4 regions of the Nocardioides sp. NPDC047086 genome follow, and region 1 is predicted to be linked to each of the others. Evidence: predicted binding sites of a transcription regulator. Region 1 holds the regulator's gene; each other region holds the start of a gene.

Region 1 (5,680 bases):
GAAGTGCTGGTTGACCAGCAGCCAGGTGAGCTCGCGACCGAAGAGGTCGGCGTCGGCCTCGGAGGCGAAGTAGTCGTTCTCCTTGCCGGAGGCGACGTAGGTGTTCACGACCCGGTCGATCAGCTGCTTCAGGCTCTGCTCACGCTTCTCGGTGCCGAGCGCGCCGCGGAAGTACTTGGTCGTCACGATCGTCGAGGCGTTGATCGACCAGAAGTCGGGGAACTCGACTCCGGTCTGCTCGAAGACGGTCTCGCCGGTCTTCCAGTTCTTCTGGACGACGTCGCGCCGCTCCCAGGTGATCTCGTCGTAAGGGTGAACGCCCTCGGTGCTGAAGATCCGCTCGATCTTCAGCCCGGCGCCTGCCTTCGTCGATGCCTGTGCCTCTGCTGCCGTGTCTGTCATTTCGTTCCCCCTGTTGTCATCGATCGCTGTGCCGTACTGCTGGTCGGTGCTGATGGTGGAGTCCTTGATCTGTTCTATCTGTTGTGCTGGATGGCCCGGGCAGGTCGCTTCCCCACGGCCTGCCCGGGCCCGTCTATGCCATCCCTATTTCATGGCCGTGGGACCTAGTCGGTGCCCACCGGGGCCTCGACCGGATGTTCTGCCTCGAAGTCCTGGACTTCCCGTTCCGTACGCAGCATCTGGATCTCACGCTCGAAGTCGTCCGCCGAGCCGAAGGCCCGGTAGACGCTCGCGAAGCGCAGGTAGGCCACCTCGTCGAGCTCGCGCAGCGGCGCGAGGATCGCCAGCCCCACCTCGTTGCTGGGAACCTCCGCCAGCCCCTGGCTGCGCAGCGCCTGCTCGACCTCCTGGCCGAGGCAGGCGAGCTGGTCCTCGGTGACCGGGCGGCCCTTGCACGCCTTGCGTACGCCGTGCACCGCCTTGTCGCGGCTGAACGGCTCGGCGGCGCCGGAGCGCTTGGCCACCATCAGCTGCATCTGCTCGACGGTCGTGAACCGCTTCCCACACTCCTGGCAGACCCGGCGGCGCCGGATCTGGCCACCGTCCTCGGCCACGCGGGAGTCGAGCACCTTGGTGTCGCTGTGTCGGCAGAACGGACAGTGCACGGTCGAGCCCCTCTCGTGAGACCTGTGGATCCAGGCCGTCTCAACGGCGGCCCGAGCCTGTGGAACCTGTGGATATGAGCGTGAGTCCCTGTGGAACAACACCCCTGTCGCTGTGAACCATCCACCCGTTCATGTGAACTAGATGTGGATAACTACAGCGGTGTAACTACTAGATGTAGTGGTAACCGTACGCCCGCCCCCACGACGATGCAAGCGAGGGTCGGGTTTACCCGCGTGTCCGGCGTGTCGCCGGTCAAACACCGAAAGATTCCGGTTCAGCGGCGCCGGACTGGCCCGGATGAGTAAGAATGGCCCCCGTGACAAACATCTCCGGAGGAAATCGCGTCGGGTCGCGGAGAGGCACGCGCCCCAGAAGCGGTCCCCGGCCACCGTTCATCTTGCCTGCGATCGCGACACTTGCCTTCCTCATCATCTGGGGAGTGCTCGTGTGGGTCGCCGTCGGTTTCGGGGCCGACGCACGAGGAGGCGATTCCGGCGCCTGGGCGAAGCTCGCCATCGCGGCGGTCGTTGCAGTCGCCTGTCTCTTCCTGACGTTCACCTTCGCCGGGAAGGCCTGGCGGGCCCTCACCGGCACCCCGACGACGCCACCCGCCGACGACTACACCGGTAGCCACTCCAACGCCTACGTCGAGGAGCAGGACTACTCGGACCCGGCCTACCCCGACCAGACCTACGCCGATCAGACCTATTCCGATCAGGCGTACCCGGAGCAGGACTACTACGGCACCGGCCCCTACGGCTACGACGACACCGGCTCCTACGGCCGGCACAGCTCCGACACCGGGAGCCAGCCGCCCTACGGTGACACCACGAACCGCTCGGCCTACACCGACACCGGCTCCCAGTCGCCCTACGGCTACCCCAACAGCGATCAGGGCTACGGCACCACCGGCAGTCGAGCCGCCTACGGCGCCTCGTCCTACCAACCGCCGACCAGCCCGCCGCCCGCCCAGCCGTCCTACTACTCCAGCCCGCCGACGCCGACCTCGACGCCGCAGAGCACCCCGAGGTACGCCCCGCAGGGATACAGCTCGGACAGCTACCCGGCCCAGCAGGCCGGCTCGGCGCAATATCAGTCCGGTGCCTATCCGGCCCCGGCCGGCTACGGCCAGACCGGCTCGCGGGCTCGACCGACCGAGGATCCCGCCGCGACCCAGGCGATGCCCACCCAGCGCCAGCCCCAGGACCCGCCGGTCCAGCCGGACGACGAGTGGCCGCCGCGGCACGGCACTCGCAACAAGCAGTGGCCGCCGGCCGAGCCGGACAGCCCCTACCGCGGGCGCCACTGACCCGGATACGCGAGAGTGCTGCAGACGCTTCCCATCCTCTGCAGCACTCTCACTCTTTCCCCGGTAGCCGGCTGCCAGGGGTCGAAGGAGCAGCCGGACATCTGTGGCGACGCCCTACGGCGCGGTCGGAATGATCAGGGTCTGGCCGGACACGAGCATCGAGGACTCGAGAGAGTTGAGTTCCTTGATCGTCTGCTCCATCTCCCGAATCGAAGCGTCGGTCCCGGCGACGGCCTTCGAGGAGACATCCCAGAGCGTGTCGCCATCGCCGACGACCATCGTGTGGGCGGCGGGGGCGGGGCCACGAAATCCGGCATCGGTGTCGCCACTGTTCTCCACCGCGAACGCCACCCGCGCGCCGATCAGCGCGATCCCGAAGAGCACGACGAGCGCGAATGCGAACACGACGACTCGTCCGCGACGGGTGAGCCGCACGGTCGAGCGGCGCACCTCCGGCACCGGACGCGGCGGCTCGGCTACGGGCAGCACATAGACGGTTGCACTCATCTCACGGCCTCCTGATCACAAGTCTCTCGATCACGTGTTCGATCGAGCACATGTTCGAAGGTAGATCACGTGTTCGAACAACGCAAGTAGCGACCCCAGGAATTTTCGAACGCCGACACGCGCTGCCTGCGACGTCGAACAAATGTTTGATGTCGTGGTGCCAGAGGGACTAATGTGATGACATGACCACGCAGAAGACAGGCACCGGATCAGGCGGTTCGAAGAAGAGCCGCGTCCGCGAGCTGCCCGACGGGCCGCCGGACGCGACCGGGCTCACGCCGCGTCAACAGCGCATCCTCGCTCACCTGCGCGACAGCATCGAGCAGCGCGGCTACCCGCCCAGCATGCGCGAGATCGGCGCCGCGGTCGGGCTGACCAGCACCAGCAGCGTCGCCCACCAGCTCCGTGCCCTGGAGCAGCGTGGTCTGATCCGCAAGGACCCGAAGCGACCGCGCGCTCTCGAGGTCTTCCTTCCGGAGGTGATGGCCCACCGCAAGGCCATGTCCGGCGAGCCCGAGGAGACCAGCACAGCCGAGGCGACGATCACCGCCGAGGCCGACATCAACCCCAACCCCGCCGCCGCCATGGTCCCCCTGGTCGGGCGGATCGCGGCCGGTGGTCCGATCCTGGCCGAGGAGACCTCGAGCCAGCAGAGCGTCGAGGACGTCTTCCCGCTGCCCAAGCAGCTGGTCGGCAACGGCGACCTCTTCCTGCTCTCGGTCACCGGTGACTCGATGGTCGACGCGGCCATCTGCGACGGTGACTTCGTGGTCGTGCGCCAGCAGCCGACCGCTGAGAACGGCGAGATCGTGGCCGCGCTGATCGACGGCGAGGCGACGGTCAAGACGCTCTCCCGCAAGGACGGCAAGGTCTGGCTGCTGCCGCACAACGCTGCGTACGAGCCGATCGACGGGACGCACGCGAGGATCCTCGGCAAGGTGACGGCGGTCCTGCGCAGCCTCTGAGCCCCGTGCCATACCTCCCGGAACCACTCCGGGAACTCTGCGTGAACTGCAGCCGCCGACCCATGACAGGGCCGGCGGCTGCGTCGTTCCCTACTGCGTGACCCAGACGCAGATCGACCGCCGCACCCTCATCGCCGCCGGGCTGGCGACCGCCGCCGGAGCCGTCGCGCTTCCCGATCCCGCCGAGGCCGCCAGCGGCTCGCTCAACCACTTCCAGCACGGCGTCGCCTCCGGCGACCCGCTCCCGGACCGCGTCGTCATCTGGACCCGGGTCACGCCGACGGCGGATGCGACTCCGGGGTCCGGGCAGGGCGAGGAGGTCCTGGTCCGCTGGGAGGTCTCCCCCACCGCGGACTTCGGCCGCGTCACCGCGAAGGGATCCCAGCAGACGGGTCCCGACCGCGACCACACCGTGAAGCTCGATGTCACCGGCCTGGCCCCGGAGAGCTGGTACTTCTACCGCTTCACCTACAACGGCCAGGCCAGCCGCGTCGGTCGCACCCGCACCGCTCCGGCCGCCGACGCGGCCCCCGAGAACGTACGTTTCGGGGTGGTCTCCTGCTCCAACCTGCAGGCCGGCTGGTTCGCCTCCTACCGCCACCTGGCCGCCCGTGACGACCTGCACGCGATCATCCACCTGGGCGACTACATCTACGAGTACGCGCCCGGCGAGTACGGCTACGGCATGGCGAACGAGGACGTCCGGCCGCACGAGCCCGCCAACGAGCTGCACACGCTGGCCGACTACCGGATCCGGCACGCGCAGTACAAGCGCGACGTCGACCTCTCCGCCGCCCACGCCCGGCTGCCCTGGATCGTCACCTGGGACGACCACGAGTCGGCCAACGACGCCTGGCTGCTGGGTGCCGAGAACAACGAGCCCGGCGAGTACGACTGGATCGACCGCAAGACCAACGCCAACCAGGCCTACGACGAGTGGATGCCGCTGCGCGTGAGCGGAACCGCCACGGTGGAGACCCGCGATCATCTCCACGACCGCATCTACCGGCGGCTGCGGTTCGGCACCCTGCTCGAGCTGAGCATGCTCGACCTGCGCTCCTACCGCTCCGAGCAGGTCGCCCGCACCGAGCTCGCCGAGGTCGACGACCCCGACCGCACCATCACCGGCGACGAGCAGCTGGCCTGGCTCAAGGACGGCCTGCTCACCGACGCCCGGTGGAAGATCGTCGGCAACCCGGTGATGATCGCGCCGGTCACCTTCGGCGCGCTCCCGAAGAGCCTGATCGCCCCGGTCAACGACGTCACCGGCCTGCTACCCGACAACGGCGTCGCCTACAACGTCGACCAGTGGGACGGCTACACCGCCGACCGCACCGAGCTGTTCGAGCACATCCGCGACAACGCGATCACCGACACCGTCTTCGTCACCGGCGACATCCACTCCGCGTGGGCCTGCGACCTGCCGTACGACTCCGCCGTCTACCCGCTCGGCAAGACCGCCGGCGTCGAGCTCGTGGCCACCTCGGTGACCTCGAACAACCTCAAGGACATCCTCGGCGCGCCGCGCCGCACGGTCAGCGTCACGGTCGAGAACATCATCAGGACCGCCAACCGCCACGTCCGCTACCTCAACTTCGACGACCACGGCTACTCCGTCCTCGACGTGACCCGCAACCGCGCCCAGATGGACTGGTACGTCATCGGCGAGCGCAAGGACGCCGACACCACGGCCACCTGGACCAGGTCGTACGCCACGGCAACCGGAAGCAACCGGCTCCATCACGTAACGCAGCCCGTCTAGGCCGTGTCCCCCGGACACAGCGGCGCTCTGCGCTTAGACTGCCCAGGTCTGCCTTCCCGAACGTCTGGT
Region 2 (5,680 bases), on a different contig from region 1:
GGTCAGCACGATGACCGCGAGGAAGTAGAGCGCCACCGCGGCGAGCAGCCCGAGGGTGAGCACCAGCCACCAGCCCGAGTGCGCCAGCGGCTGCTGGAACTCCTCGGGAACGCTACCGGCGCGCATGACGGTGCCTCTCCAGCAGATGGAAGACCGCGCCGATGGCGGTGGTGTCGTCCCGGACCCGCTGGTAGGCGATGCCGAGGCGGTCCAGGGTGCCGCGCAGGCCGTGCTCCTCGGCGGCGGCCAGCTCGGCGTACTGGGCCTGGAGGACGGCGTCGCCGGTGAGCCAACCCGGCAGGGCGGAGACCGTGTCGATGTCGACGGTCGGGGCGCCGCCGGCCACCGCGGTGGTGGGGTCGAGGTCGTCGATGCCAGCGACCAGCACCTCATGCTGGACGGTGAGGCGGCGCAGGACCGCGGCCATCTCGTCACTGACCGAGTGTTCGTCGGTGACCACGAGCAGGATCGCCCGGCGACGTACGTTGGTGGCGATGTGGCGCAGGACCGCGACGATGTCGGCCTCGGCGGCGTCGGGGGTGATCGCGTCATGGGCCTGCCCCAGCGCCCGCTCGAGCGCGACCTCGGTGTCGGCGGACTTGGTGAGCTTCTGGGTCGCCGAGTCGCCGTAGGCGACCGCGACCTTGTCGCCGTGGCGTACGCCCAGCCAGCCGACCAGGCCGGCGGTGAAGATCGCCAGCTCGCGCTTGGTCGTGGTGCCGGTCGCCTGGGCCGCCATGCTCCGGCCGGTGGAGATCGCCAGCAGCACCAGATGCTGGCGCTCGGCGGTGAACCGCTTGACCAGCAGGCTCCGGGACCGGGCCGTCGCCTTCCAGTCGATGTCCTTCACGTCGTCGCCGGGCACGTACTCCCGCAGGTCGTGGAAGTCCATGCTGCGCCCCGTCTGGAGGCTGGCGTACTCCCCGTCGAGCAGGCCCACGACCTTACGGTGGGCATGGATCATCAGCCGAGTGCGGATCCGGGGAAGGTACGTCGCCATGTCGGTGCTCGGGTCGGACGGCTCAGGGGCTGGGGACGGCGCGGACCAGCGCGTCGACCAGCATCTCGGGCTGGACCTTCTCGGCCAGCGCCTCGAAGCTGAGGTGGAGCCGGTGACGCAGGATGCTGTGGCGCAGCTCGCGCACGTCCTCGGGGGTGACGTAGGAGCGGCCGAGCAGCAGCGCCGCCGCGCGCGAGGCCTGCAGGAACGCGATCGAGGCACGCGGGGACGCGCCGATCTCGACGTAGGAACCCGTCTCCGGCCCGAGAAGCTGGCGGGCGTTGCGGGTGGCCTGTACGAGGGCGACGATGTAGCGCTTGATCGCCGGGTCGACGTAGACGCGCTTGGTCAGCTCCTGGAGCCAGATCACGTCGTCGGGGTCGGCGACCGGGCGGGTCACCTCGTGGTCGGGCCCGAGGGTGCCGGCCTCGATGCGCTCCAGGACGACGAGCTCCTCGGCGTCGCTGGGGTAGTTGACGATCTCCTTGAGCAGGAACCGGTCCATCTGCGCGTGCGGGAGGACGTAGGTGCCCTCCTCCTCGATCGGGTTCTGCGTGGCGAGCACCATGAACGGGCGCGGCAGCGGGTGGATGTGACCCGCGATCGAGGTCTGGCGCTCCTGCATCGCCTCGAGCATGGCGCTCTGCGTCTTGGCGGAGGATCGGTTGATCTCGTCGAGCAGTACGAAGTTGGCGTGGACCGGGCCGAGCTGGGTCTCGAACTCGTGGTTGCGCTGGTCGTAGACCTGGGTGCCGATGATGTCGCTCGGCAGCAGGTCGGGGGTGCACTGGATCCTGGAGAACTGCGCCTTGACCGTCTGGCTCAGGGTGCTCGCGGCCAGGGTCTTCGCCAGCCCGGGCACGCTCTCGAGCAGCACGTGACCCTCGGAGAGGAGCGCGATCAGCAGCGCCGTCCTGAGCCGCTCCTGGCCGACCACACGGCTGCTGAAGGCGGTGCTGACCCGCCCGACGATCTCCTTCGCCCTGGCGATCTCCTCGGTGGACGGCGGGGCGAGGGGTGGTGCGGTGGTGGTCAAGGCGGCTCCAGAGGCATCGGCTGTCGGTCCCATCCTTTCCTACCAGCGTACGGAACGCATCTGGGGGCCGCCTCAGAAGACGTTGCGGGGGCGGAACTGGACCGAGATCCGGGGGCCGGCGGAGGAGACCTTGGGGATGGCGTGCTCCCAGGTGCGCTGGCAGGAGCCGCCCATGACGACGAGGTCGCCGTGGCCCATCTGGATGCTCATCCCCTTGCCGCCGCCATGGGGACGCAGCGCGAGCCGGCGGGGGTCGCCGACGGAGACGATCGCGACCATCGTGTCGTTGGTGCGGCCTCGGCCGATCTTGTCGCCGTGCCAGGCCACCGAGTCGTGGCCGTTGCGGTAGTAGCAGCAGCCCGCGGTCACGAACGGCTCGCCCAGCTCGGGCAGGTAGTGGGCGGTGAGGCGGCCGCGGGCCTCGGCGAGACGTGGGTGGGGGAGCGGGTCGCCCTGGCCGTAGGTGTGCAGCAGCCGGGGTACGTCGACGACGCGGTCGTACATCTGCCGACGCTCCTCGCGCCACGGGACGTCGCTGACCAGCGCGGCGAAGACGTCGTCGGGATCGGGCAGCCAGCCGCGGGCGATGTCCACCCAGGCTCCGCGGTCGAGATGGATCCGCTCGTAGGTCGTCTCGGTGGTCTCGTCGTCTGTGGGGGCGAAGAGTGTTCCCTGAAAGTCCACCTTCACAGCGTACCTCGTGATCGAACACTTGTTCTAGCGAAATCCAGTCTCCGCATTTCGTTGCAGAAGATCTGCCTCATCTCGTTGCAATGTCACAACTTGACCAAACTCGGGACGTACGCGAGGTGTACACCTACGCTCAGCTCATGGTCCGGTCGGTCGAGGGAGAGCGGTCGCTCAAGCACGTCCAGATCCGTGAGTACGTCAGGGAGCTGGTCGTCGGCGAGAGCCCTGGTGCCTCCGCGCCCTCCGAGCGCGAGCTGGTCCAGAAGTTCAGCGTCGCCCGGGCCACCGTGAGGCAGGCGCTCGACGCGCTCGTGGCCGACGGTCTGCTGGTCCGGATCCCGGGCCGGGGCACCTTCGTGGCGCGCCCGCCGCGGGCGGCGAGCCCGGTGCTCGGCTTCAGCGAGGAGATGGCCCGCCGGGGGATGCAGGCATCCTCCGAGACGCTGCTGCTCGGCCGGGAGAAGGCCGGGCCCACCATCGCTCGCGCGCTGGGCATCAAGGAGGGTGCTGCCGTCGTCCACTGGCGGCGCCTGCGCCGCGGCGACGGGGTGCCGATCTGCATCGAGGACGTCTACCTCGACGAGGCGATCGTGCCCGGGATGCTCGAGCGGACCGCGCCGACCAGCCTCTACGCCGAGCTGGGCAGCCGGCAGATGCGGCCGTCGTGGGTCGATGACACCTTCCGAGCCGACGTGGCCAACATCGAGGAGGCCACCCTGCTCGGCCTCTCCGTCGGCGTCCCTGTGCTCCGCCGGCAGCGGAAGTCGGTCGCGGGGGAGCGTTACGTCGAGGTGTGCCGCTCGGTCTACCGGGCCGACCGCTATGCGCTACATCTGCAGCTCGGTCCGTCCTGAGGCTCTCCCGGCGCTTCCGGGCTCGGTCAGAGGTTGCCGAGGGGCGCGACCACGTCGCCGCTCTCCTCGCAGACCCAGATCGGGTCCGGACCTCCCAGGTCGGGGGTGATGTGGAGCGAATGCACCGGCGACTCGGGCGGACAGGTGGTGCACACCGGCCAGCGCGCGGACGCCTCGCCGTCGAAGAGCAGGTCCTGCACGTCCTGGGCGACCAGGCCGGCGACGTACGCCTTGCCCTCCGGCCACTGGTCCACCCACCAGCCGCGCTCGGTCATGGCGTCCTCGAGGGCCGAGACGGCTGCCGCACCGGCGAGTCCGCGGGCATCGAGGTCATGGAGCACCCTCGCCCGAGCCTCGAACAGCACTGTCGTGTTCATCACGGACCATTCTTGCCGACCGGTCAAGGCGATGGGCCCGGGCGGTCGTCTCAGGGTGGCGCCTCAGGACGGACGCGGTAAGAATGCCCCGTGATCCTCATCGACCCGCCGAACGTACCCAGCCGCGGCCGGATGTGGTCCCACCTCGCCAGCGACACCTCCTACGAGGAGCTGCACGCCTTCGCGAGCCGGATGGGCATCCCGGCCCGAGGCTTCGACCGCGATCACTACGACGTACCGGCCGAGGCCTACGACGACATGGTCGCCGCGGGTGCCGTCGAGGTCACCTCCCGAGCCCTGGTCTCCGCTCTCCTCGCCGCGGGCCTACGTCGCCGCAAACCCCGCTAGCCGAGACGTCGCGTACCTCGGCCGAGACGGCACGTGGTGACTACTCGGCCGACGCGGGTGACTTCTCGCCCGGCGGGAGTGACGTCTCGGCTGGGGTGGACATCCGTCGGGTGGTGAGCCAGATGGCCGCCGCGATCAGCAGGCCGAGGCCGCCGCCGAGGACGAAGCCGCCCTGCCAGCCGATCAGGTCGATGGCGAACCCGGCGGCGGGGGCGCCGACGGCGCTGCCGAGGGTGATGGCCGAGCCGTGCCAGCCCATCACCTCGCCGCGTACGGTCGAAGGGACGCTGCTGGTGATCGCCTCGAGCGCGGCAGTCAGGGTCGGCGCGCAGAAGAAGCCGCTGAGCAGGAGCAGGACGGCGAAGGAGATCGGGTCCCAGGCGAACGCGGTCAGCACCGTCGTCGCGCCGAGCAGGACGAGCATGACCGCGGTCGAGGGGTGGCTGTTGAGGGCGCCGTAGATGAGTGCGCCGAGCAGCGAACCGAGCGCCCAGATCGCCATGACGAGCCCGAGCAGGGCGGTCCGGTCGAAGTCGCGCATCGCGGCGACGGTGCCGAGGTCCTCGGCGATGAGGATGAGCGAGGCGGTGAAGGTTCCGGCGAGCAGCAGGATCACGCCCGGGTTGACCCACGAGGGGAGCCGGAATCGGCGCGCCGGGACGCCGGCGTCAGTGGGGACGGGGTCGCCCGGAACGGCCGGGTCGCCCTCGGTGATCATCGGGTTGAGCAGCCACAGTACGACCGCAGCCACGATCCCGAGCCACTGGATCAGCAGCAACGCCTGGGAGGTGCCGAAGTAGCTGGCGCCGAGCACGCCGATGACAGGGCCGACCATGAAGCCGAGCTCGGTCATGATCGCGTCGGCGCTCAGAGCGGCGGTGCGCTGCCCGGGGCCGACGGAGCGGAGCATCACCTGGCGCACGATCGAGAAGGACGGGACGGTGAAGAGCCCCGCGATCGCGACCAGCGCGAGCAGCGGAAGGTAGCCGACCCAGGGCGCGATCGACCAGGCGATGGGGAGGACGGCCAGCGGCAGCAGGAGGGTACGCCGCAGGCCGAGGCGGTCCAGGAGCCGGCCGAGCCAGGGCGCGGAGACCGCCATCGCGATCGCGAGCACCGTCGAGACCAGGCCGGCCTCGGCGTAGGAGCGGTCCAGGGGGCCGACCACGTGCAGAGTCACGATGACAGAGGACGCCGGCATCGGGATCCGCAGGAACAGACCCAGCACGAGGATGCGGCGAACGTCAGGAATCCGCCACAGGTCGGCGTACGTCTGGAAGCTCACCGACGAATTCTGTCACCGGTGAGGGGCCCCGGACGAATCGTTATTGATCGGTTGACAGGTATGTGTTGAGGGTCTCCAGCTCGGCCGAGA
Region 3 (5,680 bases), on a different contig from region 1:
GCAAGGTGCGGATCGGCGAGGTCAAGCAGGCGCTCTCCGGCGCCGGCGCGCCGGTTCGCTGACGGACGGCCGCGCGCACTTTCCCGCCGTGGCGGGGAAGTGCGCTGGTTGCTGAGTGGGTAGCCCGGCAGATTCCCGCCATGGCGGGAATCTGCTCCGTGCACCCGAATAACCCGTCGCTCTATCGCACACGCGGGTGGCTGGCGCCGCCATCGCACAGTCCGTTGGGCCGCCGCTGGACGTCAGCGGAACCGATACGACGGCGCGGGATCCTCGTCGCGCCGGTGCCTAGCTCAGCAGCGAGTTCGGGATCTGCCCGTGGCGTACGCGCTGGGGGTGGTTGCCGACGTCGAGGTACGCGAGCTCCTCGCCGGTGCGGAAGTCGATCACGGCGACCGCGTCGGCGTCTGACAGCGATGCCCAGCAGGTGTTGCCGAGGCCTTCGGTGGTCCAGTAGGGCTTGCCGTAGTAGTGGCCGGTGGTGTTCTCGTCGAGGATGGTGTGCTCGCCGGTGGAGCGGTCGACCATCGCGACGTAGTCGTCCATCGTGCCCGCCGCGCAGAGAGTCTTGCCCTTGGAATCGATCGAGAGACCGTGGTGGGCGGAGTCGTTGACGTAGAGCTCGCGCGGCAGCTGGGTGCGCTTGGGAAGCGGGATGACTCGGGTGACAGCGCCGGTGCGGGGCTCCTCGATGGAGCCGGTGGAGTAGCCGACCTTCCCGTCGATGTCGGCAGCCTGGGTGTCGAACTCGACCAGGCCGTGCAAGAACGACATCTGGAAGTAGATGAACCGCTCGCCGGGCGCGACCGCCATCGGACGTACGGCTGAGGAGATCGAGGGGTAGCCGGCTTCTTCGAGCTCCTTGCCCATCTCCCAGCGCTGGGAGATCTCGAAGCTCGACTCGTCGACGATCTCGAACCAGCGGTCGCCCTTGATCGCGTCGTGGATCGGGCCGATCTTGATCGGCGGAAGCAGGTCGGTGCCGGGGATGGTGCCGAGGCCGAGCTGGTCGAGATTGATCAGCGGCAAGGAGTCGAGGGAGATCTCCTTCTGGTCGCCGGGCAGGTACACGCGGCCGATGGAGGCGTGGAAGATCTGCGAGCCGTCCTCGGAGTAGTTGTTCTCGTGGGGCGTCTCGCCCGACTCGAACGTACGCAGTCGCTCACCGGTCCGCGGGTCGCCGGCGCCGCCCATCCAGTACTCGTGCACCGAACGGGAGGTCGAGTCCGAGACCAGCAGCTTGGTGCCGTCGGGGGACAGGCCCATGTGGTCGGTGCGGTGGCCGTCCATCTGCTGCTCGACCACGACGGGGTCCGGCGAGCCCGCGAGCGCCTTCTCGATGTCGATCCAGACCACGTCGGCCAGGCTGGGACGCGACACCGCCAGCAGCTTGCCGTCCCGGGTCGTGAACATGTCGTCCACGAGCTGGTCGTTGCCTTCGCCGGGGCCGTAGCGGACCAGGTAGTACATGGCCAGCCGCTCGGGATCCTGGTGTATCTCGGCGATCTCCTCGTCCTTGTCCGGCACCAGGTCGATGTCCGTGCGCAGCACCTCGAGGCTGCGAGCATCGACGATCGAAGCCGTCCCGTCCCAGTTGTTGCCCACGACCATCACGTCCCGCAGCTCCGGTGTCGCGCTCGCGCTGATCGCTGGGGCGGCTGCGGTGAGCGAGAAGACGAAGAGCATGGCGACGGTGACTGCTGCCGCACGACGCATCGCGGGACCTCCTGGGGGATTCGGTTATCTGAGACACAACGTCTCGGGGTGTGGGGAGGTTACGGGCGGTCGTTCCGCTGAGTGGGACCGTGGAGGGTGCGCGCAGACTGGGTGTGGGTGGATCTCGGGAGGCGGTTTTGGCGGGCTGGTTTCGGGGCTAGCCGGGGCCGCTGGCTCTGCTTTGAGGGTCTTCTCGCCGAACCCCGGACTCAATGCGATGTATCGAGCTTGTCGAGAGGACGGCCTGCGGCCGCCGGCTTCGGGGTGTGTGTCGCGGACCGGGTGATGTCCGGTGGTCGAGCTTGTCGAGACCATCTCGTTTCGTGACCGTTTCTTCGGGGCTGGCCTGGGCCGCCGACCCGTTCTTGGAGGGTGTTCTCGATCTGGACCGGCGTCAAGGACGCCCTGCGGGCGCCGGCTTCGCCGGCCGCCTTCGGCGGTCCTGGACTCCGGACCAGATCGAGAAAAAACTTGGCTGGCTATCGGGGCGGCGGCCCGGGTGTGGCGCAGCAGAATCACTCCGCAGGAAAGATGGTGTTGACGGGTGTGACGGGTGGCCCTTCGGGCCACTTACCATCCACAGGAACGACGCCGTTCGCTCGCCGCAAAAAGAGCGTTTGAACAGGGACAATAGATAGCCAGAGGGGTGGTTGAAGCGTAGAATCAGAGCCATCACAACACCTCTTCGAAGGGAGGATATGGCGATGAGTATCGAACCCGAGATCAACCACTGGGGCACCGAACCCAGCGACCCGATCGACGCCGAACTGGTGGCCATCGAATCCTCCCTGAACCGACTGTTGACCCGAGACCCCGCCTACTGGCGCACCAGCCAGAAGAAGACCCGCCTGGCCCAGATCGAAAAACTCCAGGCCATGCAAGCCGCGCTCCAACTCCGCGTCCTCGCTACGGCTGGTGACATCGCCGAGGAGACCGGTGCCAAGGACGCCTCCGGGTGGATGTGGACCGAGCTCCTGGTCGACAAGGGGGTGGCCCGTTCCCAGATCAAGCTCGCGGCCGGGGTCGCCAAGTACGACCTCGTCGCCGCCGGCTTGGCCGAGGGTGTCGTCTCGCAGGACAAAGCCCAGGTGATCACCCAAGCCCTCGACCGGATCGCCACCGACCCCGCCGTCAACGGCGAGGACCTGGTCCTGGCCGAGAAGCTGCTCGTGGAGCATGCGACCGAGTTGACCGCGAACCAGCTCAAGATCGTCGGACGCCGGATCCTGGCCGAGATCGACCCCGAACGGTTCGACGCCGTCGAAGCCAAGGCGCTGCAGCGAGAGGAAGAACACGCCGCTCGACGCACGTTCTTCTCCTCCCGTGACAACGGCGACGGCACCATCGACATTCACGCGAGGGTCTCGCGTGCCGTCGGGGTCCGGTTGCGCACGATCTTGGACTCCCTGGCCCAGCCGAGGAAGCTGTCGGCCGAAAACCGGGGCCGCAAGGCACCGTATGACCGGCTGCTGGGCCAGGCCTTCGCCCGGGTGATCGAGACCTACGACGTGGACCAGCTCCCCAGGCATGGCGGGCATGCGACCACAGTGTTCATCACCATGAGCATCGAGGACCTCCGTAAGGACCTCGGCACCGCCGCGTTGGGCTTTGACGGCGAGCAGATCACCGCCGCCGAAGCCCGCAAGATGGCCTGTAACGCCAACCTGATCCCGGTGGTGCTGGGCACCGACTCTGAGATCCTCGACCTCGGCCGCACCGCCCGCCTGGCCCACCCGGTCCAACACCGAGCCCTGCGGCTGCGCGACAAGGGTTGCCAGGCCGAGGACTGCGACGCCCCCGCCGCCTGGACCGAAGCCCACCACCTCAAACCGTGGTCCGAAGGTGGTCGAACGAGTTTGGCGAACATGGTGTTGCTGTGCCCCAGCGACCATCGCCGCATCCACGACCCCAACTACACCTATGAGCGTCTCCCCGATGGGCGGATCCGGTTCACTCGGGGTGCCCGAACCGGCTGACCCAGCTGACCCCGGCTGATTCGGCACGCCCGGACCGGCCGACCCCGGCCACTTCGCGTGTGGCTGTACCCACTCCCGCCCAGTAGCCGAGTGGCCCTGTGGCCATCCGATGGGCAGGGCTCATCGAGCAGCGCTGGACCTGGCGGTGGCACTGGTGCACGGCGTATCGCACCCTCGGCCGGTCTGCTCGGCCGGTCTGCTCGAATAGACGTCCAAGACCAGCATGGCCAGCAGCCGGTTGAGGAGGCACCTTCCACCGTGCCGAGGTCATCATCGGTGCCCGGTCGACCGCTGTGCTTGTGAACCGTTCACAAGGTGTCATCGGCTTGTAAAAGCAACGCGAACACCGCAGCCCCCAGGAAGAACCGCCGACCCTGGATTCCCAAGCCCGTACCCAACCCAAAAACTCCGCGCCAAACCCCGCCGCCGACCCGATAACCAGCCAAAATTCTCGACGGAGCCCGGTGTCCAGGATCGCCGAAGGCGACCGGCGAAGCCGGCGGCCGTAGGCCGTCATCTCGACAAGCTCGATACATCGCCTTGACTCCGGGATTCGGCGAGAACACCCTCCATAACGGGTCGGCGGCCACCAGCCCAACGAGCTACCCCAGCCCCGCGGAACCCGCCCTTCGGCAACCAAGCCACCACATTCCCGACGAAGCCAGCCAAGGCTCTCGGCGCTCTCGGCGCCCCCGCGCCCAGGACCGCCCAAAGCGCCCCGCATGCCGTCATCTCGAAAAGCTCGATCACGAGCCGGCCATCAACCCCACGAAACAGCGTCGACCTCAGAACCCGAGACTGGCATTCTCCAGCTGAGTGATCCGCTCGGCCGGCCCGTCGAAGGAAAGACCCCGCACCGCGTGACGCCCGAAGCAGAAGAGCAGGAGCTCGCCGACGGGCCCGGTGATGGTGACGGGCTCCTCGCCGGCGCGGAGGGTGGCGGTGTCGGTGCCGTTGCTGACGACCACCGGGGTCTCGGCGGATCGGACGAGACCCTTGCCGAGCAGCTTCAGGGTGCGCCAGAGGTCTCGCTCAGCAGCGGCGGGGAGCGTACGCGGCTCCCAGCCCGGCTGGGCACGGCGGAGGTCCTCGTGGTGGACGAAGAACTCCACCGTGTTGACCGCCTTCTCGATCGGTCCGATCGCGAACGGGGTGCCCTTCGGGTCGCGGAGGCGGTCGGCGAGAGCCTCGAGGGGCTGGGCGGCGTACGCAGCCTCTGCCTTCCTCAGCACGGGCGCGAGCGGCGGCAGGATGATCCCCGCCGCGGCCCACGGGCGGCGCTCGCGTACGAGCAGATGCACCAGCAGGTCCTTGACCTCCCAGCCTTCGCAGAGTGTGGGGGCCGTCGGTCCGAGGGAGACGGCGGTGTCGCACAGGGCGATGCGCTCGGAGCGCGCGAAGGAGACCACGAACTGCACCCTACCGAGCCGTCCTCACCCGGGGAGTCACCAAAAAAATTCGTCGCAACCTCGGTGCTGACCTAGGCTTTACCTCGAGATGAGCGACGAGGATCAAACACCCCAGCGGGCCACGACGACCGACGGGTTCAAGGTTCTCGGAGTCGCCATCCGGCGCGAGTGGGCGGTCTTCACGCTCTCGACCCTCGGCTCCGCGCTCTTCGGCGCGCTGACCGTCGCCGACGCCTGGGTGCTGGGCTGGTCCACCGACCACGTGCTGGTGCCGGCGCTGCGTGACGGCGAGATCGGTGCAGGCTGGCTGTGGGCCGTGATCGGGCTCTTCGTCGGCGTCGCGATCCTGCGGGCGGTCGGGGTGGTGGCACGGCGGCTGGGAGCCGGGGTGATGCAGTACCGCATGCAGGCCCATTCGCGCCGTGCGGTCACCCGGCAGTATCTGGCGCTTCCTCTCGCCTGGCACCACCGGCATCCGACCGGCGAGCTGCTCTCCAACGCCAACTCCGACGTCGAGGCGTCCTGGGCGCCGATCGCACCGCTGCCGATGGCCGTCGGGACGCTCGCGATGATGGTGAT
Region 4 (5,680 bases), on a different contig from region 1:
GACCACCGCGGCCAACAACGGTGCTCGCTACGCGGCCACCGACCTGGCGCCGGCCAGGAGCCGGGCGCGGGCGCTGTCGGTGGTGGTCTGGGCGACGACGTTCGGCGCGGTGATCGGCCCCAACCTGACCGGCGTCGCGGAGCTCTTCTCCGAGGCCGTCGGGATCCCGGTCCTCACCGGCCCGTTCGCGCTCGGAGCCATGGGGATGCTGGCTGCCGCGCTCGTGGTCGGCGTCTTCCTGCGACCTGACCCGCTGCTGGTCGCCCGGGAGGGTGCCCCGGCCACGGAGTCCTCACCGGTGGTCGAGCCTGTCGAGACCACGAGCTGGCGGCGGGCGCTGGCCGTGATCCGGGCGCGCCCCGCGCTCGCGGCAGCGGTCGCTGGCCAGGCCGCGGCCCACGCCACGATGGTGGCGGTGATGGTGATGACGCCTCTCCACATGGAGCACGGCGGCGCCGGCCTGGAGATCATCGGGCTGGTGATCAGCGGGCACGTCCTGGGCATGTTCGCCTTCGCGCCGGTCGCCGGCTGGCTCGCGGACCGGGTCGGCCGGGCCGACGTGATGGCGCTCGGCGGTGGGGTGCTCCTGGTGTCCCTGGTCCTGTGCGCCGCGGCGCCGCAGGGCAGCTCGGCGCGGATCTTCGTCGGGCTCTTCCTGCTCGGTCTCGGCTGGTCGCTGGCCACGATCGCGGCAGCCACCTCGGTCGCGGACCACACCCCGCTCGAGGTACGTGCCGACGTCCAGGGCACCGCCGACCTGATCATGGGCGTCGCCGCTGCCGGCGCGGGGGCGGTGTCGGGGATCGTCGTCGACCTGGCCGGATATCCGGCACTCGCGCTCGGCACGATCTGCCTGGTCGTGGTGCTGTTCGGGGCTGCGTACGTGGCCCGCCGGTCGGCCTGACCAGTTCTCCTCTTTCGAGGTACGACGGGACGTTCTTGTCGGTCTACCGACTGGTAACCGACAAGAACGTCCCGTCGTTTGTCGACGGGTCAGCCGAGGAGCTTCTCCATCGTGTCGATCTCGGTCGACTGCGACTCGATGATCGTCCCGGCCAGGTCGACGGCGGGCTTGAACCGGCCCTCGTCCTGCTCGGTCTCGGCCATCTCGACCGCGCCCTCGTGGTGCTCGATCATCATCTCCAGCCACATGTCGCTGAACTCGGCGTCGGAGGCCTTCTCGAGGGCATCCATGTCCTCGGCCGACATCATCCCGGGCATGTCGTGCTCCATGCCCTCCATCGAGTCGGACATGCTGCTGTCCTCGTCACCGTGGCCCTCGTGGCCGCCGTTGACGTGGTCGCGCATGGTCGAGGGGACCTCCTCGCCCCACTGCTGGAGCCAGCCGGACATGGTCTCGATCTCCGGACTCTGGGCTGCCCGGATCGCGTCCGCCAGCTCCTGGACCTCGGGCTCGAGGTCGCGGTCCATGGTCAGGTCGACCATCGACATCGCCTGGGCGTGGTGCTGGATCATGTCGGTCGCGAAGGCGACGTCGGCCTTGTTGTGCTCGGTCTCCGAGAGTTCCTGAGGCTTCGCGGACTCGTCGCCGCCGCCACAGGCGGACAGGGTCAGCAGCACGGCCAAGCCGGCCGCCGCCCACGTCGTGCGGATGAGGGGGTGGTGCTTACGCATCTGTTGTTTCTCCTTGTCAAGTGCTGTTTTCGGGGTCCGTGGAAGAGGACCGCTCAGCACCTGATGACAGAGAACGCCCACTCCGGCGGCGGGCCGGTCGCGGGATGCGTGCGGAAGGGCGTGGACCCGGCGGCCCGGGACCGGAGGTGGGAATGGGCGAACCACCAGGCAGGCGTACGCCGCCACAGTCTGCTCAGCAGCAGCGCTCCCGCCGCGATCAGGAACGCGGCGCACAGCATCATCGCCGTGTGTCCCTCACCGCCGGGGTGACCGGTGTCGTCGGCCGCGTCGTGGGCCGCGTCGTGGGTCGTGTCGTGGGTCGTGTCGTGGGCTGCGTGATCGAGGGCGTGGCTGTGCGCCACATGCGCGGCGGGCAGGCTCATGCGCCCGTGCTCGCCGTCCGTGCCGGTGCCGTGCAGGCTCAGCGCATGCATGGCCAGCAGGCCGGCCACCGTGACGACGACCGCGGTCAGCAGACCGGCGCGCGCGACCATCCGGGTCGTCCGCTCGCGTCGCACCGCCGTCCACACACAGCACACCTTAGGGAGTCGGCCACCGTTGGACAAAGCGGGCCACGAACCCGATATCGCTTGCAACTCAATACCCCTATGGGGTATGAATTGGCGGGTAGGCACCGAACGGATCCAGCAAGGGAGCGACATGACGTCGCATGACGAGCACGTGCACGCCGGACACGACCACTCCGGGCACTCCGACCACTCCGGGCACGGCGGGGTGAACGCGATGGCCGCCAGCGCCACGCTGCACTGCCTCACAGGGTGTGCGATCGGCGAGATCGCCGGACTGATGATCGGCACCGCCGTCGGCCTCAGCGCGGCGTGGACGATCGCCTTGGCCGTCGCGCTGGCGTTCGTGTTCGGCTACACGCTCTCGACCCTGCCGCTGCTCAAGTCGGGCATGGCGCTCGGTGCGGCGTTCAGCGTCGTGCTCGCCGCCGACACCCTCTCGATCGCGACGATGGAGCTGGTCGACAACCTGGTCATGGCGCTCATCCCGGGCGCCATGGAGGCCGGGCTGGTCAACGTCGTGTTCTGGGTCGGGATGATGATCGCCCTCGCGGTCGCCTTCGTGGCGGCCTTCCCGGTCAACCGATACCTGCTCCAGCGGGGCAAGGGCCATGCGCTCACGCATCAGTACCACGGCGCGGAGCCGGTCCAGGAGGGCGTACGCCGCCTCATTCCGTCCTTCTCCAGCGGCGCGCTCGCGGCCGTGGTCATCGCGTTCATGCTCGGTGGCCTGTCGGTCGCGATCGCCGACGAGATCGGTGGCGGCTCGGACGCGGCCGAGCAGGTCGAGATGCAGGGCCACTGAGGATCCGACCACCTCGACACGCCCGAACAGGTGTTCACATCGAACGCTTGTTCGGGCTACTGTGTGGTAGTAGGTGGAGCGTGGTTCGTGCTATCGCCCAGGCAAAAACCGGGTCGTGAAACACCGTGCCAGAGGGTCCCGTTCAAAACTGTCGGTGGTCCCGTCTAGCGTCTGCCTTGATGACGACGAAGACACGTGGACAAGCGGCAGGCAAGGGGAAGAAGTCTGCCCCTCAGGAAGGAAAGAACATGGCGGCAGGTGATCGCGAGAAGGCATTGGACGCCGCTCTCGCCAACATCGAGAGGCAGTTCGGCAAGGGCTCGGTCATGCGGCTGGGCGATGAGACCCGGGCTCCGCTGGAAGTGATCCCGACCGGCTCGATCGCCCTCGACGTGGCGCTGGGCCTGGGCGGTCTGCCCCGCGGGCGGGTCGTGGAGATCTACGGCCCGGAGTCCTCGGGTAAGACGACGGTGGCCCTCCACTCGGTCGCCAGCGCGCAGCGCGCCGGCGGCATCGTGGCCTTCATCGACGCCGAGCACGCGCTCGACCCGGAATACGCCAAGAACCTCGGCGTCGACACCGACGCCCTGCTGGTCTCCCAGCCCGACTCGGGTGAGCAGGCTCTGGAGATCGCCGACATGCTGATCCGCTCGGGTGCGCTCGACCTGATCGTCATCGACTCCGTCGCGGCGCTGGTGCCCCGGGCCGAGATCGAGGGCGAGATGGGTGACAGCCATGTCGGCCTCCAGGCTCGACTGATGAGCCAGGCGCTGCGGAAGATGACCGGTGCGCTCAACAACTCCGGCACGACCGCGATCTTCATCAACCAGCTGCGCGAGAAGATCGGCGTGATGTTCGGCTCGCCCGAGACCACGACCGGTGGTCGCGCGCTGAAGTTCTACTCCTCGGTGCGACTCGACGTGCGCCGGATCGAGACGCTCAAGGACGGCACCGACATGGTCGGCAACCGCACCCGCGTCAAGGTCGTGAAGAACAAGGTGGCCCCGCCGTTCAAGCAGGCGGAGTTCGACATCATGTACGGGAAGGGCATCTCCCGTGAGGGTGGCCTGATCGACGTCGGTGTCGAGGCGGGCCTGGTCCGCAAGGCCGGCGCTTGGTACACCTACGAGGGTGACCAGCTCGGCCAGGGCAAGGAGAACTCCCGCAACTTCCTCAAGGACAACCCCGATCTGGCCAACGAGCTGGAGAAGCGGATCCTGGAGAAGCTCGGGGTGGTGCCGACGGTCGACGCCCCGGCCGACGGCGAGGCGCCCGCAGCCGAGCCCGCCGGTGTCGAGGACTTCTAGTCCACAGGCGCCTGCTGACCCGTGGCTTCGTCAAAGCATGACCGTTCGTCCACCCAGGATCCCTGGGTGGACGAACGGCCCGCGCCCGACTGGCTGGGGGATGTGAGCCTCGGTGTCGAAGCCTGGGCAGGCAAGGTCGACCCCGCCCCGTCGGCCGAGCCGCCGTCCTCGTTGGTTGAGCCGTCGTCGCGACGAAGGAGCGACGACGTGTCGAGGCCAACACGGTCCCGTCGCAGCAAACCTCGCCCCGCAGACCCCGCAGACCCCAAGAACGACCCCGAGCCCGACCACGAGGCGATCGCCCGCAAGATCCTTCTCGACGCCCTGACCGGGCAGGCGCGCAGCCGCAAGGAGCTCGCCGACAAGCTGGAGAAGAAGGAGGTCCCGGCCGCCCTCGCGACCCGGCTGCTGGACCGCTTCGAAGAGGTCGGCCTGATCGATGACGAGGCCTTCGCCAGAGCCTGGATCGCCAGCCGACAGCCCGGAAAGGGCCTGGCCAGGCGAGCCCTGGCCCAAGAGCTGCGCCGCAAGGGCATCGACGACGACGTGGCCCGCGACGCGCTCGATGAGATCGATCCGGACGACGAGCGTGAGGCCGGCCGGCGGATGGTCCGGCGCAAGCTGCGCTCCTTGGAGCGCTTCGACGACCAGACCAAGACCCGGCGTCTGGTCGGGATGCTCGCCCGCAAGGGATACGGCGCCGGTGTGGCCTACAGCATTGTCCGCGAGGAGCTCGCTCTGGCCGATGACGATGGTGGCTACGGTGTCGTGTCAGAATCCGACCTGTGAGTGAGCAGCAAGAGCGCGAGATCCTGACCTACGACCTGTTCGGCACCGCAGTGCGCGATATCGCCCAGAAGGTCGTCGACAGCGGCTACGAGCCCGACATCGTGCTCTCCATCGCCCGTGGCGGCCTGGCCCTCGGGATGGGCCTGGGCTACGCCCTCGACGTGAAGAACCTGTCCGCGGTCAACGTGGAGTTCTACACCGGCATCAACGAGCGTCTCGACGTCCCGATCATGCTCCCGCCGACGCCCGCAGCCGTCGACCTGACCGGGATGAAGGTGCTCATCGCCGACGACGTCGCCGACACGGGCAAGACCCTGGAGATCGTCCACGACTTCTGCGAGGGCCATGTGGCCGAGGCCCGCACGGCGGTGATCTTCGAGAAGCCGTGGACCGTGATCAACGCCGACTACGTCTACAAGAAGACCGACCGCTGGATCGACTTCCCGTGGTCCTCCCAGCCGCCGCTCGTCGACCGCCGCGGCGGCCAGGCTCACTGAGTCCGCGGCGTTAGCCTGGGAAACATGTTCACGCCGGTCGCCGTCCACACCGGGACGCACCGTCTCGGCGGCGTGACGCGCCCGGGGGAGAGCTGGGCATCGGCGGCGACGAGGATCGCC

The links. The regulator LexA, encoded in region 1, represses DNA repair genes until DNA is damaged. The targets are predictions, from matches to a motif close to TCGAACANNTGTTCGA.
Region 2: ABZ796_RS01925 (alpha-ketoglutarate-dependent dioxygenase AlkB) is a predicted target of LexA. The motif match lies at 2,741-2,756, and genes of this name have one in related genera.
Region 3: ABZ796_RS12500 (DUF222 domain-containing protein) is a predicted target of LexA. The motif match lies at 2,390-2,405, and genes of this name have one in related genera.
Region 4: recA (recombinase RecA) is a predicted target of LexA. The motif match lies at 3,007-3,022, and genes of this name have one in related genera.

The regions. Positions count from the first base shown of each region.
Region 1 is NZ_JBEYUV010000017.1:33,411-39,090, reverse strand. It holds gene ABZ796_RS14135 (vitamin B12-dependent ribonucleotide reductase) at 1-402, opposite strand, end outside; gene nrdR (transcriptional regulator NrdR) at 567-1,067, opposite strand; gene ABZ796_RS14125 (hypothetical protein) at 1,508-2,377, shown strand; gene ABZ796_RS14120 (LysM peptidoglycan-binding domain-containing protein) at 2,492-2,884, opposite strand; gene lexA (transcriptional repressor LexA) at 3,067-3,849, shown strand; gene ABZ796_RS14110 (alkaline phosphatase D family protein) at 3,947-5,611, shown strand.
Region 2 is NZ_JBEYUV010000002.1:5,918-11,597, reverse strand. It holds gene ABZ796_RS01940 (hypothetical protein) at 1-126, opposite strand, end outside; gene ABZ796_RS01935 (DUF58 domain-containing protein) at 113-1,000, opposite strand; gene ABZ796_RS01930 (MoxR family ATPase) at 1,023-2,036, opposite strand; gene ABZ796_RS01925 (alpha-ketoglutarate-dependent dioxygenase AlkB) at 2,109-2,720, opposite strand; gene ABZ796_RS01920 (GntR family transcriptional regulator) at 2,867-3,580, shown strand; gene ABZ796_RS01915 (hypothetical protein) at 3,607-3,957, opposite strand; gene ABZ796_RS01910 (DUF4031 domain-containing protein) at 4,048-4,305, shown strand; gene ABZ796_RS01905 (MFS transporter) at 4,346-5,590, opposite strand; gene ABZ796_RS01900 (hypothetical protein) at 5,631-5,680, opposite strand, start outside.
Region 3 is NZ_JBEYUV010000014.1:50,263-55,942, reverse strand. It holds gene hisF (imidazole glycerol phosphate synthase subunit HisF) at 1-62, shown strand, start outside; gene ABZ796_RS12505 (serine/threonine protein kinase) at 289-1,716, opposite strand; gene ABZ796_RS12500 (DUF222 domain-containing protein) at 2,421-3,692, shown strand; gene ABZ796_RS12495 (TIGR03085 family metal-binding protein) at 4,478-5,101, opposite strand; gene ABZ796_RS12490 (ABC transporter ATP-binding protein) at 5,190-5,680, shown strand, end outside.
Region 4 is NZ_JBEYUV010000061.1:2,990-8,669, reverse strand. It holds gene ABZ796_RS26465 (MFS transporter) at 1-904, shown strand, start outside; gene ABZ796_RS26460 (DUF305 domain-containing protein) at 994-1,635, opposite strand; gene ABZ796_RS26455 (hypothetical protein) at 1,689-2,165, opposite strand; gene ABZ796_RS26450 (DUF4396 domain-containing protein) at 2,296-2,967, shown strand; gene recA (recombinase RecA) at 3,216-4,274, shown strand; gene ABZ796_RS26440 (regulatory protein RecX) at 4,341-5,063, shown strand; gene ABZ796_RS26435 (phosphoribosyltransferase) at 5,060-5,560, shown strand; gene ABZ796_RS26430 (GNAT family N-acetyltransferase) at 5,585-5,680, shown strand, end outside.